One region of the Enterococcus sp. DIV0840 genome, then DNA from elsewhere that is predicted to be linked to it. Evidence: predicted binding sites of a transcription regulator. Region 1 holds the regulator's gene; the other holds the start of a gene.
The links. The regulator CtsR, encoded in region 1, represses protease genes until heat stress. The targets are predictions, from matches to a motif close to TTGGTCAAAAAAGGTCAAANA.
Positions count from the first base shown of each region.

Region 1 (7,700 bases):
GGGTAATAGCCCCGTAGACGAAATGTTGGCAACACCTAGGAGTATCCTGAGTACGGCGGAACACGAGAAATTCCGTCGGAATCCGCGGGGACCATCCCGCAAGGCTAAATACTCCCTAATGACCGATAGTGAACCAGTACCGTGAGGGAAAGGTGAAAAGCACCCCGGAAGGGGAGTGAAATAGATCCTGAAACCGTGTGCCTACAACAAGTCAAAGCCCGTTAATGGGTGATGGCGTGCCTTTTGTAGAATGAACCGGCGAGTTACGATTGCATGCGAGGTTAAGGTGAAGAGCCGGAGCCGCAGCGAAAGCGAGTCTGAATAGGGCGAATGAGTATGTAGTCGTAGACCCGAAACCATGTGATCTACCCATGGCCAGGTTGAAGGTGTGGTAAAACGCACTGGAGGACCGAACCCACGTACGTTGAAAAGTGCGGGGATGAGCTGTGGGTAGCGGAGAAATTCCAAACGAACTTGGAGATAGCTGGTTCTCTCCGAAATAGCTTTAGGGCTAGCCTCGGAATTAAGAATGATGGAGGTAGAGCACTGTTTGGACTAGGGGCCCATCTCGGGTTACCGAATTCAGATAAACTCCGAATGCCATTCATTTATATCCGGGAGTCAGACTGCGAGTGATAAGATCCGTAGTCGAAAGGGAAACAGCCCAGACCACCAGCTAAGGTCCCAAAATATATGTTAAGTGGAAAAGGATGTGGGGTTGCACAGACAACTAGGATGTTGGCTCAGAAGCAGCCACCATTTAAAGAGTGCGTAATAGCTCACTAGTCGAGTGACCCTGCGCCGAAAATGTACCGGGGCTAAACATATTACCGAAGCTGTGGATTACACCTCTGGTGTAATGGTAGGAGAGCGTTCTAAGGGCGTTGAAGGTCGATCGTGAGGACGGCTGGAGCGCTTAGAAGTGAGAATGCCGGTATGAGTAGCGAAAGACGGGTGAGAATCCCGTCCACCGTATGACTAAGGTTTCCTGGGGAAGGCTCGTCCGCCCAGGGTTAGTCGGGACCTAAGCCGAGGCCGAAAGGCGTAGGCGATGGACAACAGGTTGATATTCCTGTACCAGTTGTTTTTGTTTGAGCAATGGAGGGACGCAGGAGGCTAAGAAATGCATGCGACTGGAAGTGCATGTCCAAGCAGTAAGTCTTGAGTAGAGTCAAATGCTTTACTCTATACGGACAAGCTGTGATGGGGAGGGAAATAATAGTACCGAAGTTTCTGATGTCACACTGTCAAGAAAAGCTTCTAGTGAGAAAACAACTGCCCGTACCGTAAACCGACACAGGTAGTCGAGGAGAGTATCCTAAGGTGTGCGAGTGAACTCTCGTTAAGGAACTCGGCAAAATGACCCCGTAACTTCGGGAGAAGGGGTGCTGACTTCGGTCAGCCGCAGTGAATAGGCCCAAGCGACTGTTTATCAAAAACACAGGTCTCTGCAAAATCGAAAGATGAAGTATAGGGGCTGACGCCTGCCCGGTGCTGGAAGGTTAAGAGGATGGGTTAGCTTCGGCGAAGCTCAGAATTGAAGCCCCAGTAAACGGCGGCCGTAACTATAACGGTCCTAAGGTAGCGAAATTCCTTGTCGGGTAAGTTCCGACCCGCACGAAAGGCGTAACGATTTGGGCACTGTCTCAACGAGAGACTCGGTGAAATTTTAGTACCTGTGAAGATGCAGGTTACCCGCGACAGGACGGAAAGACCCCATGGAGCTTTACTGTAGCTTGATATTGAGTGTTTGTACCACATGTACAGGATAGGTAGGAGCCGATGAACCCGGAACGCTAGTTTCGGTGGAGGCGCTGGTGGGATACTACCCTTGTGTTATGAACCCTCTAACCCGCACCACTTATCGTGGTGGGAGACAGTGTCAGGTGGGCAGTTTGACTGGGGCGGTCGCCTCCTAAAGAGTAACGGAGGCGCCCAAAGGTTCCCTCAGAATGGTTGGAAATCATTCGCAGAGTGTAAAGGCAGAAGGGAGCTTGACTGCGAGACTTACAAGTCGAGCAGGGACGAAAGTCGGGCTTAGTGATCCGGTGGTTCCGCATGGAAGGGCCATCGCTCAACGGATAAAAGCTACCCTGGGGATAACAGGCTTATCTCCCCCAAGAGTCCACATCGACGGGGAGGTTTGGCACCTCGATGTCGGCTCGTCGCATCCTGGGGCTGTAGTCGGTCCCAAGGGTTGGGCTGTTCGCCCATTAAAGCGGCACGCGAGCTGGGTTCAGAACGTCGTGAGACAGTTCGGTCCCTATCCGTCGCGGGCGTTGGAAATTTGAGAGGAGCTGTCCTTAGTACGAGAGGACCGGGATGGACTTACCGCTGGTGTACCAGTTGTTCTGCCAAGGGCATTGCTGGGTAGCTATGTAGGGAAGGGATAAACGCTGAAAGCATCTAAGTGTGAAGCCCACCTCAAGATGAGATTTCCCATTTCTTTAAGAAAGTAAGACCCCTGAGAGATGATCAGGTAGATAGGTTGGAAGTGGAAGTGCAGTGATGTACGGAGCGGACCAATACTAATCGGTCGAGGACTTAACCTAAGAAACGAATAAAAAAGTGTTTAACCACGTTTTGATTACGTACTTCAATCCAGTTTTGAGTGAATAATCACTCAACTTAATAGCAACAACACCCAGTGTGGTGGCGATAGCGAGAAGGATACACCTGTTCCCATGCCGAACACAGAAGTTAAGCTTCTTAGCGCCGATTGTAGTGAAGGGTTTCCCTTTGTGAGAGTAGGACGTCGCCACGCTAAAGTGTTGTCTTGGAGGTTTAGCTCAGCTGGGAGAGCACCTGCCTTACAAGCAGGGGGTCGGCGGTTCGATCCCGTCAACCTCCATTTTTTGAGCCGTTAGCTCAGTTGGTAGAGCATCTGACTTTTAATCAGAGGGTCGCAGGTTCGAGCCCTGCACGGCTCATAGGAATATTTTGCGGGTGTGGCGGAATTGGCAGACGCACTAGATTTAGGATCTAGCGCCTTACGGCGTGGGGGTTCAAGTCCCTTCACCCGCATTTTTAGTCTCGTTTTATTACTAGGCGATTATAACGCCGGCTTAGCTCAGTTGGTAGAGCATCTGATTTGTAATCAGAGGGTCGAGGGTTCAAATCCTTTAGCCGGCATCCAGACTGCGGAAATAGCTCAGTGGTAGAGCACCACCTTGCCAAGGTGGGGGTCGCGGGTTCGAACCCCGTTTTCCGCTTAGCCTTTTCAAAACGCCGGGGTGGCGGAACTGGCAGACGCACAGGACTTAAAATCCTGCGGTGAGTGATCACCGTACCGGTTCGATTCCGGTCCTCGGCATTGCTTTGAAACACTATGAATGGCAATTGTAAAATTGACAGAATAGATGTTGAAAGGTACAAAGCAGATGAATATATCTGACTTTGATCCTTGTTTTAGCACCCATAGCTCAACTGGATAGAGTGCTTGACTACGAATCAAGAGGTTAGGGGTTCGACTCCCTTTGGGTGCATAGTTAAAGTGTTTGACTGAGGATTAGAAGGTTCAGAGAATTTAGTTCCTTTTAAGCGTTTAGTCTTTTTTTATTATTATAGCTACGGGAAGTAGCTCAGCTTGGTAGAGCACTTGGTTTGGGACCAAGGGGTCGCAGGTTCGAATCCTGTCTTCCCGATTTAAAGAACAGAGTAATTACTCTGTTCTTTTTTGTTCGATTGAGTAACTAACTATTTCAATATATTTATCTTTTCTTATCAATTTGGGCATTCTTCTTTATTAAACAGTTGAAGTTATGTATAATTAAGGTCAGTATTAGTCAAGGGAAAAGGATGAGTGTGATGAGTAATCAAAATACTTCTGATTTAATAGAAGCATATTTAAAAAAGATTCTTGAAGAAAGCAGTAAAATTGAGATTCGTAGAGCTGAAATGGCTCATTTATTCAATTGTGTTCCCTCCCAGATTAATTATGTTATCAACACACGTTTTACGATTCAACGTGGCTATTCTGTTGAGAGTAAACGTGGCGGCGGTGGTTATATTAGGATCGCCAAAGTTCAAATTTCTGATAGTGATCAATTACTAAAACAAATGGCTCAGTTTACGGGTAATGAGCTTTCAGAAAAAGATGCGCTGATTTTTGTACAAAAATTGTATGAAGAAGACGTAATCACCAAAAGAGAAGGAAATCTGATGTTGTCAGTTCTTGGCAAATCAGTTTTAGGCAAAGCAGGATCGAATGAAGATTATTTACGTGCTCAATTGATGCATTCATTTTTAGAACGTTTGAGTTACGAGGAGGAATGATAGTATGGATGAATTATTTACAGAAAGTGCCAAGGCGGTATTAGCTATTGCACAAGAAGAAGCAAAATATTTTAGGCATCAATCTGTGGGCTCAGAACATTTATTGTTAGCATTAGTTTTAGAGCCAAATGGAATTGCTGGGAAATCACTACGTCAGTTGAATGCAGATAAAAATGATATTCGTGAAGAAATCGAGCATTTAACTGGCTATGGAACGGTTAAAGGATATCCTAAAGGGGCCTATTTACCTTATTCTCCTCGTGCAAAACAAATTTTTGCTTACGCAGGCGACGAAGCGAAACGTTTAGGCGCACCGAATATCGGAACAGAGCATATTTTACTAGGTTTATTAAGAGATGAAGATATTTTGGCTTCACGTATTTTATTGAATTTAGGTTTGAGTTTATCTAAGATGCGTCAGTTGCTAATGAAGAAAATAGGCATTACTGACCCGCAAATGAGTGGGAATGTAGGGCGTCGTCGCAATAATCAGGCTCAAAAAGCTGCACCTAAAGGAACGCCAACGTTGGATTCATTAGCACGTGATTTAACGAAATTAGCGCGCGAAAATGATTTAGATCCTGTTGTCGGACGTTCACAAGAGGTTAGACGATTGATCCAAATTCTAAGTCGTCGTACAAAGAACAATCCAGTATTAGTTGGTGAACCTGGTGTGGGTAAGACAGCGATCGCTGAAGGTTTGGCCCAAAAAATTGTGAACGGTGAAGTTCCTGATGATATGCTGGAAAAACGATTGATGATGTTGGATATGGGCGCTTTAGTTGCCGGTACCAAGTATCGTGGTGAATTTGAAGATCGACTAAAAAAAGTAATTGATGAAATTTATCAAGACGGAGAAGTAATTTTGTTTATTGACGAATTGCATACCTTGATCGGTGCAGGTGGTGCTGAGGGTGCGATTGATGCATCAAATATTTTAAAACCAGCACTTGCAAGAGGCGAATTACAAACAATTGGTGCAACAACATTAGATGAATACCAAAAATATATTGAAAAAGATTCTGCTTTAGAACGTCGTTTTGCTCGTGTGCAAGTTGATGAACCAACGCCAGAAGAAGCAGAAGAAATTTTGAAAGGTTTGCGTTCTCGCTATGAAGAACATCATGGTGTAGAAATCACAGATGAAGCGCTACATGCGGCAGTTCAATTGTCAGTACGTTATATTAACTCTCGTCAGTTACCAGATAAAGCAATCGATTTGATGGACGAGTCTTCAGCTAAAGTTCGTTTAGATTTAGCGGATGAGCCTTCTGAAATCAATAGTTTACGCATAGAGATCGCTCATTTAGTGCAAGAAAAAGAAGAAGCGATTCAATCACAATCTTTTGAAAGTGCAGCAAGACTACGCCAAAAAGAGAAAAAACTAGCCCGCAAATTAGAGAATATCCTACTATTAGAACAAAAAGAAGCTTCTGGATATGCTAACCGTGTGACGGAGCAAGATGTTGCAAATGTTGTTTCACAATGGACAGGCGTACCATTGCAACAGTTAGAGAAAAAAGAAAGCGAACGTTTACTTGAATTAGAAAGCATTCTACATCATCGAGTAGTAGGTCAAAATGAAGCTGTGCAAGCTGTGTCACGTGCGATTCGTAGAGCCCGCAGTGGGTTGAAAGATCCAGACAGACCAATTGGATCGTTTATGTTTTTAGGCCCGACAGGTGTTGGTAAAACGGAATTAGCGAAAGCATTAGCTGAAACAATGTTTGGTAGTGAAGACGCACTTGTTCGAGTGGATATGTCTGAGTTTATGGAGAAATATAGTACTAGCCGTTTGATTGGTTCACCTCCAGGTTATGTTGGATATGAAGAAGGCGGACAGTTAACTGAAAAAATCCGTCAAAAACCATATTCTGTTATTTTGCTAGACGAAGTAGAAAAGGCGCATCCAGATGTATTTAATATTTTATTACAAGTATTGGACGACGGTCATTTAACCGATTCTAAAGGACGTAAGGTGGACTTTAGAAATACGATTTTGATCATGACGTCAAACATAGGTGCAACAGCGATTCGTGAAGAAAAAAATGTCGGGTTTAATGTAAAAGACCTAACAAAAGACTACGATGCAATGCAAAAACGAATCATGGAAGAATTGAAAAAAGCATTCCGTCCAGAGTTTTTGAATCGTGTAGATGAAACAGTTGTCTTCCGTTCATTAGATCAAGCGGAAATCCATGAAATCGTGAAAATTATGAGTAAATCTATTGTTCAGCGTCTGAAAGAGCAAGATGTCAATGTGAAAATCACAGCAGCAGCGATCGAAGTAATCGGGAAAGTCGGGTTTGATCCAGAATATGGCGCACGGCCAATTCGTCGAGCGTTACAAAAAGAGGTGGAAGATCGTTTAAGTGAAGCATTACTTTCTGGTCAAATTCATCTAGGTGATAAAGTAACGATTGGTGCAAGTAAAGGGAAAATAACATTAAATGTTAAGTCACCTAAGCCTGACCAAGTATTACAAACAATTTAATATTTAATTCGAACTTAGGACGTAAGCCTCTAAGAAAAATCCAGATACCAGTCAAATTGATTGGCATCTGGATTTTTTTGCAAAAAAAGATCACTATTGATAGAAAAAATGATATCATATTCGCTATTAATCTATTAATTGAGAGTATTCTTTAGGAACAATTTATTTCGTTTCACTTTCAAATGGATCTTTTTCTTATCACTTGCAAATGATAAGAAAGATGATTTTTTTACTTACATAATCTGTGTTTTCTAGCAGAGAATTGAAGCATCTATGATAGTATCAATGTTGATATCTTAGTGAACGTAACTTTTATAGAGTACTTATTTCAGTTCCGAAGCCAATTAGTCAGAGAACAATTAATAGATGACAAAATTCGTGAAGGGATAAAACTCTTTGAGTGCTAATATCATTGAAAATCTGAATAAACGGTGTAAAAAGTCAATTTCTTCACCAATTTCGTAAACGATTTGTGCTACAACCTCATTTATCGAAAAAAGCATGGGTATGATAATTTTCAAAAAGTTGAGTCTATAGTTAAAAAAAGAACAAAAAAAAAGAACTATGTTGTGTTAACCTTGAAATAGAGTTACCGCTTTCGTAGCATAAAAATACACAAGGGATGGAAATTAATGAATTCGAAAAGAATTGAGGTGGAGTAATCTTAGCTTTAGGATTAAGTCTTTTCATCGGATAATATGGCGATGCTGCTTCAGTATTCACTGGAAATATTAATTTTAAAAGGATAAGATACGACGACACAAAAATGCAAAGGTTCATTCAATTGATATTAAAAAACACTAGAATTAGGAAAGATAGAACTTCACAGAATGAAGGAGGACAAAAAAATGATGAAAAAAAATATCCTGCTGGTAATTAGTTTGCTCGCTCTAACACAGATACTACCAATTGAAACTTTGGCGAACAATGA
Region 1 is NZ_CP172876.1:3,582,117-3,589,816, reverse strand. Features, by position in the region: rRNA gene IGL98_RS17110 (23S ribosomal RNA) at 1-2,552, shown strand, start outside; rRNA gene rrf (5S ribosomal RNA) at 2,649-2,764, shown strand; tRNA gene IGL98_RS17100 (tRNA-Val) at 2,779-2,851, shown strand; tRNA gene IGL98_RS17095 (tRNA-Lys) at 2,858-2,930, shown strand; tRNA gene IGL98_RS17090 (tRNA-Leu) at 2,943-3,024, shown strand; tRNA gene IGL98_RS17085 (tRNA-Thr) at 3,060-3,132, shown strand; tRNA gene IGL98_RS17080 (tRNA-Gly) at 3,141-3,212, shown strand; tRNA gene IGL98_RS17075 (tRNA-Leu) at 3,228-3,313, shown strand; tRNA gene IGL98_RS17070 (tRNA-Arg) at 3,412-3,485, shown strand; tRNA gene IGL98_RS17065 (tRNA-Pro) at 3,571-3,644, shown strand; gene IGL98_RS17060 (CtsR family transcriptional regulator) at 3,808-4,275, shown strand; gene IGL98_RS17055 (ATP-dependent Clp protease ATP-binding subunit) at 4,280-6,769, shown strand; gene IGL98_RS17050 (MucBP domain-containing protein) at 7,618-7,700, shown strand, end outside.

Region 2 (7,700 bases), 460 kb from region 1:
TAAGGTTTTTTTATTTCTTTGCTGGATTCCTTTATCACTGATCATTTCACAGACAACAAGTCCTGCACCAAACTCTTTAACAGTCACACGAAAAGCAGCGTTACTAATACCAGCCATTGGTGCTACTACAACGCGATTCGGAATTTCAACATTCCCTATTTTCCACATAGCGCTTCTCTCCTACTTTTCACGGGTATTTTTGATTGCTTCATCGCGTAGTTCAATTAAATCCTCTTCACTATAATGATATTTGTTACCACAGAATTGGCAAACTGCTTCTGCACCATGATCTTCTTCAATCATTGCGTTGATTTCATCTAAGCCAACTGCAATGATTGCTGTACCAAATTTTTCTTTTGAGCAGTTACATTTAAATTGAACAGGCATTTTTTCCAGGATTTCAATTTCGTCTTTACCAAGCAGACGTTCTAAAATCCCTTCAGGTGATTCGCCTTCATCAATCAAACGAGAAATCATCGGTACTTCTTGCAAGCGTTGTTCAATGAAATCAATTGTTTTTTCATCTGCTCCTGGCATCACTTGGATCATAAATCCGCCAGCCGCTTTGACACTTTCATCTGTATCAACTAAAACACTCAAGCCGATTGCTGACGGGATTTGCTCTGAGACCGCCATGAAGTAAGTAAAATCTTCACCAATTTCACCAGAAACAATCGGAGTTTGTCCTGAAAAAGTTTCTTTCAAACCTAAATCTTTGATTACAGTAAAAATTCCTTCTGCTCCAACTGCACCGCGAACATCGATTTTACCACTTTCATTCAGAGTTAAGCTAACGTGCGGATTCTTTATGTAACCTTTTGTATTACCACTTCCGTCACTATCAACAACAATGCTTCCTGCTGGTCCATTTCCTTGAACTTTCACAGTTAATTTATCTTCACCTTTTAATGTTGCGCCCAGTAGTAAAGCGCCCACCATCGTTCTGCCTAACGCAGCCGTCGATGAACTCCATGTATCATGGCGTTTTTGTGCTTCTGAAATTGTATTTGTTGCGCAAACCGCATATGCGCGAATCGATCCTTCATAACATAATGCTTTTACTAAGTAATCTTCCATTTTTATTTCCCTCTTCTCGATTGGTACATTTTCTGACTCATTACCAGATAATACTAGGAATTAGCCATTTTTTCAACTAAATAATTTTAACTTATAGAAAAGAGCACCCCATAAAAGGGATGCTCTACGTGTTTTATTTGTAACGATCATCAAAATTATTACGGTCATATTCAGAATCTTTTTTAGTTTCATCATCAGATTTAACTTCTGATTGGACTTTTTCTTCTGTTTTTTCGCTGTCCGCTTTTACTTCTTCCGCTTCGTCATGTAATTCTTGTTTTGCTTCTTCAAAATCTTGTTTTTCTTCGGCTTGTCTTTGTGCATCTTTTTCTTCTAATGCACGTTTTGCTTCTTCAAACGTCTGTGCTTTTTCACTAGGGAATTGGCTATCGATAACGTCTTGAGGCATAACACCTTCTTCAAACAATGATTTGATACTACGAGCATCTAATGTTTCATACTCTAATAGTTTTTCAGCAATTAGTTTGTGCTGCGCACGATGTGCTTCGATAATTTCACGCGCTTTATCGTGAGCTTCCATCAAGATACGACGTACTTCTTGATCGATTTCATATGCAACTTGCTCAGAATATGCTTTTGTTTGACCATAGTCACGGCCAACGAAGACTTGGTGGTTTCCTTCATATTGAACTGGACCTAATTTGTCGCTCATCCCATATTCAGTTACCATACTACGGGCAATGCCTGTTGCTTGCTCAAAGTCATTAGATGCACCTGTTGATTGAACACCGAAAATAATTTCTTCCGCTGTACGTCCACCAAGTAAACCAACGATTTGTTCAAACATGTCTTCTTTAGTCATTAAGAATTGATCTTCTTTTGGTAAAGCAATCATGTAACCGCCAGCGCGTCCACGAGGAATAATCGTTACTTTGTGAACGATACGGGCACGACTTAATACTAAACCAACGATTGTATGCCCAGCTTCATGGTACGCAACCATTTCGCGTTCTTTTTTATTAATTACGCGATCTTTCTTCGCTGGTCCTGCAATTACGCGATCTTCTGCTTCATCCACGTCAGATGCGTCAATTTTCTTCTTATTACGACGAGCTGCTACTAAAGCCGCTTCGTTTAAGACGTTTTCTAAATCTGCACCAGCAAAACCTGGTGTTTGTTGTGCCACGACTTTCAAATCAACGTCATCAGCCAATGGTTTGTTACGAGCATGAACTTTAAGAATGGCTTCACGGCCTTTCACATCCGGACGGCCAACTAAAATTTGACGGTCAAAACGACCTGGACGTAATAACGCTGGGTCTAACACGTCTGAACGGTTTGTTGCAGCTACGACGATAACACCTTCGTTGCCATCAAATCCATCCATTTCAACAAGTAATTGGTTTAGGGTTTGTTCACGTTCATCGTGTCCGCCACCCATACCAGCACCACGTTGACGACCAACTGCATCGATTTCATCGATGAAGATGATTGCTGGTGCGTTTTTCTTCGCTGTTTCAAATAGATCACGGACACGGCTTGCACCGACACCGACAAACATTTCAACGAAGTCTGAACCTGAGATAGAGTAGAAAGGTACGCCTGCTTCACCGGCAACGGCTTTAGCAAGTAAGGTTTTACCAGTTCCTGGAGGTCCTTCTAAAAGAACACCTGCGGGAATACGAGCACCTAATTCAACGAAACGTCGAGGATCTTTTAAGAATTCGACTACTTCGACTAATTCTTGTTTTTCTTCTTCTGCTCCGGCTACATCAGAGAAGCGTACGCGGTTCGCTTTTTTGTCTGCTTCTTTAGCTTTTGATTTACCAAAGTTCATGACACGGCCGCCGCCACCTCCACCGCCGCCTTGTTGCCCCATCATCATATAGAATAAGAAGATGAACAATACGATCGGTAAGAAACTAAATAAGATAGAAAGCCAGGCACCACTTGATGATTGTTCTTTCACAGAAAGTTTTACATTATTTTCTCGGGCCATATCTTGAATACCAGATAATGTGATATCACTTGGCAAGACAATCGTAGTGAATGATTTTGTAGAAACTTCTGTTGATCCCCACAATGAAAGACCGCCAGTGTTTTTGATTTCTTGTTTTTCTTTGTACTGACCTGTGATCTTGTACACACCATTTGTTGGTTGGATCGTCAGTTCTTTCACTTTACCTTCTTCTAACTGGGTACTGAAGGTTGAGTATTCGATATCTGGTGACTGGGGATTGTTATTTCCAAAAATGAAATAAACAACCATGACCATCGCCAAAATCAGCAATACATAATATAGGCCATTTTTCATGCCGCTATTCTTTTTATTCATGCCTGTCCTCCTTTGACTAGTGCGCGTAATTTAATTTTACGGTTTATTTTTTATCAATTCTGACCATTACATTGTAACATAACTAAATCTAAGAGAGATATTAATTTGATTCGTAGATTTCAGGTTTCAACACGCCTACGTAAGGTAGATTTCGGTATGCTTCTGCATAATCCAAACCATAACCTACAACAAATTCATTAGGTACATCAAAGCCGACATAGTCTGCGACAATATCAACCACACGACCTTCAGGTTTATCCAACAACGTGACGATTTTCACAGATGCTGCTTTTCTGTATTTAAAAAGATCAACTAGATAGGCTAATGTGCGTCCGCTGTCGATAATATCTTCTACGATCAGGATATCACGTCCCTCAACATTTGTATCAAGATCCTTGATGATTTTCACTTCACCAGAAGATACGGTTGCATTTCCATAGCTAGATACAGCCATAAAATCCATTTCTAAATGAGTATCGATACAGCGTGTGATATCAGCCATGAAAGGTATTGCACCTTTTAAAATACCGATTACTAAAGGATTTTTATCCTTGTAATCTTCTGTTAGTTGTTTACCAAGTTCAGTTGATTTTTCAAGAATTTGCTCTTTCGTGATCAAAACTTGTTTAATATCATTCTCTAACATATTGCTTCCTTCTCCTTTGAGGTCTTTAGTTATTATTTTATGTTATTTTGCTTCTTTGAATAAAAATAATTTTTAGGTGTTACTCTTTTATTTTATAAAGGAGCCTGTAGAGTATTTTATCAGTTTCTTTAGGAATACTCAAATATGAATTTACAAATTTTGGAACCCAAATAATCTTATCGTCAGCTGAAAGAATGACCCAGGCTCGTTCTCTGATTAAATTGGGGATTTTTTGGTCAATAAAAAGTCGATTTAATCTTTTGGTTAGGTTTGGTGTTAACGAAATTCTATCTCCATCTTTTCGATGACGGATCGTTAACGGTAATAACGTTTGTTCGCTTATAAGCAAAGAAAATTCTGACCAATCTTTTATTTTTTCAGGAGGGACGATTTTTTTTTCTGATGTTTCTATCCCTAACCATTCATTTTCCGAAAGAAAGATATGGTCATTACTATTTAAATGAAACAATTGTTTTTCATGAGCTAATTCGTTTTTTTTAAGGCGAAACGTGTTATATTCTTTCACGGCTTGCCAACCTTGTTCAAAATCCATAGACAATTGAGGCTCCGGTTGATCCAATAACAACAAAAGTTGCTCGATCTGCATTCGACTGATTGCCACACCAATAGGTACAATCGTACGTTGAAATAGGGTCATTAAGAAAAAGGTCTGTACACTTCTTTTTTCTTGCTTCAACTCAGTTAGCTGGACAAGCCAGCCATCTGTTGTTTCGGTCACCCACTTGTTATACTTCGGTTCTATAACGAACTGAATAATTTCGTCAGCTAACGTGATTTGCTCGCTAAAATCTGCTATATGCTGTAAAAATTTTGGATTCTCTTTTTTTAAGAGTGGAACAACTTGATGCCTGAAACGATTGCGCATATATGTATTACTCTGATTTGAGCTATCTTCAAAATACACAATTGCTGACTCTTTAGCGAACTGTTCTAATCGTTCTTTGGAAAAAATTAAGAAAGGACGAATCAGCTCACCGTTCCCAAATGACTGTTTTGCTCTAATTCCTACTAAATTTAGTAGAGCACTTCCTCTTGTCAGCTTCATTAAAATCGTCTCAGCTTGGTCATCGCTGTGGTGTGCCGTCAAAAGTAAAGAGATTTCTTCTTGTTCCATAATTTCAGCAAAAAAATCATAGCGGAACTTACGAGCACGAGCTTCTGTATCTTTTGTTTTGTCTAATTCTTCCCAGACTTTACTATAGTATGGAATTTCTTTTTTTAGACAATAGCTTTTTAGATAGTCTGCTTCCGCCTTTGATTCTATACGTAACTGGTGATCGATATGGGCTACTACCAACTCCAAGTGGTCTTTTTGGGCAGCAATTTGCATCAATTCTAACAAAATCATTGAATCGACTCCACCTGAAACTGCCAATAGAATTTTTTGGTTTGACTGCCAATATTCATTTCTTTTACAATGATCATAAAATTCTTGAAACATCTACTCACCTCTTTGTTCCATAGTTTATAGACTTATCAAAAAAATGCCAAAAACATAAAAGCCGAGCTTTCGCTCAGCTTCAATTATTTATTGGTTAGTTACGGCGTCCGCCGCGCCCGCCACGTTTACCTTCTGTATTACGTTTCAATGAAGTTAAACGATCATCACTATCTTTTAAAAATGAGGTCATTAATGAATCAAAATCTTGACTTGAATTCATAGGTTGCGCTCTTGTAAATTGTTTTTTAGGTGCTGGACGTGCTCCACGGTCACGACTTGCTTGATGTCCATTGTTCTCACGACGTTGATATTCACGTTTTGGTTCCGCAGCTTGTTCTTGCGCTTTACGAATAGACAAGCCTACTTTACCGTCATCACCGACTGAGGTAACTTTTACCGTCACTTCATCCCCTACGGTCAATACATCATGGATATCTTTTACAAACCCATTTGATACTTCACTAATGTGAACCAACCCTGTTTTTCCTTCACCTAGATCGATGAAGGCACCAAAATTCGTGATGCCAGACACTTTTCCTGGCAACTTCGCTCCTACTTCAATTGACATAAAAAAAATGTTCCTCCTATTATTTACCCTATTATATCTGCAGTTATTCGCCTGATTGTTTTTCAGATGAATGAGACTGTGATTGACTATCTGATGATTTTTGTTCATTACTAGAGCTAGTCGTTCCGCCTAACTCTGGAATGTTGTAGATTTGTTCGCCTTCTTTAGAAACATAATAACGGCTGCGGGCCAACTTCGCCACGTAATCGTCATCTCTTAAAAGAGCAACATCTTGTTCTAAACGATTTAACTTCTTATCTGCTTCTGCCGACTCAGCTACAGCTTCAGCTTGCTGTGTTTTAAAAGCACTCAGTTGCTGATAGTCTTTCACTAGCTGGATACCTGAAACGATAAAAATCACAAACGCTACGAGAAAAACAACTGCCAGACGGCGGCGCCTGAAAATCAACTGCTTTTGCTGTTTTTGAAATTCGGCATACTGTTCTTTTGTATACTCATTATCTAATGCAGCAACTTTCTCCATGTCTTTTTTCTTTTTTCCCATGTCTTACGCTCCACTCGTTTTTGGTTTGTCTGTCTTATTATACCAACATCTAAGAAGCTTGTCTAATCTAAATTATCACTATTTTCGACTCTTTTCTCTGAAACAATCTGATACATCTTTTCTGCATCTTCTTTTTTCGTCGAATCACGAAGTTCAAGTACTTCGATTTCTAAGATTTTATTACCAAATTGGATCTTCACTTGGTCACCGATTTTTACGTTACTTGATGATTTCGCCAAGATACCATTGATTTGAATCCGACCCTTATCCGCAACTTCTTTGGCTACAGGTCTTCTTTTAATAATACGTGAAACTTTTAAAAATTTGTCTAAACGCATAAACCTTACCTCTTCATTCTTAGTATTTTCGCTCCAAACGGTAATGTCAACCATTCCCGAATTGTAAATAACTGTATTTTAATAATAATAAAAATAAATGTTGCCCCGCCAATTAAAACACCTATTATTGCAATGATCATCGCTTGTCCACGATGCTCGATAGCTCCTAATAAAATTGCAATACCGCCTTGATAACAGAGTAACACAAATCCCATCGTTCCTAAACTAATCGTTAATTTTCTAAAGAAATGATTTTCTACAATAAAACGATTGATCTCTTTTTTTGAAAAAAGTATCAGTAAAAATAAGGTGGCCACTAAGCCTGCGATTGTTGAAACACTTGCACCCATTGTTCCAAAAGTATAGGTCAAAGAGCTTGTTAAGAACAGCTTGACCAATAAACCGATCCCAGCCGAAAATATCGACGTGAAAAATTGATTCCGGCTTTGTAAAATACTCTGGTAGGCTTGAATTACTGCCATAAAAGCAATCGAACAAACGTATACACCTAGAACACCATTCCCCTTATAATCTTTAAATAAAGCAAAGTTTATATACGGCAATAACAGTGTTAGACCTATCGAAGCGGCTGCAGCAATGGTTGTTGTCAAGCGTAAAAATATTTTAGCCGCTTGCAAGAACCGCCCCTTTTCTTGGCTCATGAAATATTTTGTCAGCGCTGGTAAAAAACTTGAACTTAACGCTAATGCAACAACTAAGCCTAATTGAACGAGAGGCTGACCGCGATCATAGACCCCTTTATCGATTTTAGCAGCAGAATCACTAATTCCTGATGCAACCAAGGAAT
Region 2 is NZ_CP172876.1:3,123,501-3,131,200, forward strand. Features, by position in the region: gene dusB (tRNA dihydrouridine synthase DusB) at 1-168, opposite strand, end outside; gene hslO (Hsp33 family molecular chaperone HslO) at 181-1,077, opposite strand; gene ftsH (ATP-dependent zinc metalloprotease FtsH) at 1,211-3,373, opposite strand; gene hpt (hypoxanthine phosphoribosyltransferase) at 3,474-4,019, opposite strand; gene tilS (tRNA lysidine(34) synthetase TilS) at 4,099-5,481, opposite strand; gene IGL98_RS15010 (S1 domain-containing RNA-binding protein) at 5,576-6,049, opposite strand; gene IGL98_RS15015 (FtsB family cell division protein) at 6,093-6,554, opposite strand; gene IGL98_RS15020 (RNA-binding S4 domain-containing protein) at 6,617-6,892, opposite strand; gene IGL98_RS15025 (putative polysaccharide biosynthesis protein) at 6,898-7,700, opposite strand, start outside.
Region 2: a site for CtsR is predicted at 3,420-3,440, ahead of ftsH (ATP-dependent zinc metalloprotease FtsH). Genes of this name have one in related genera too.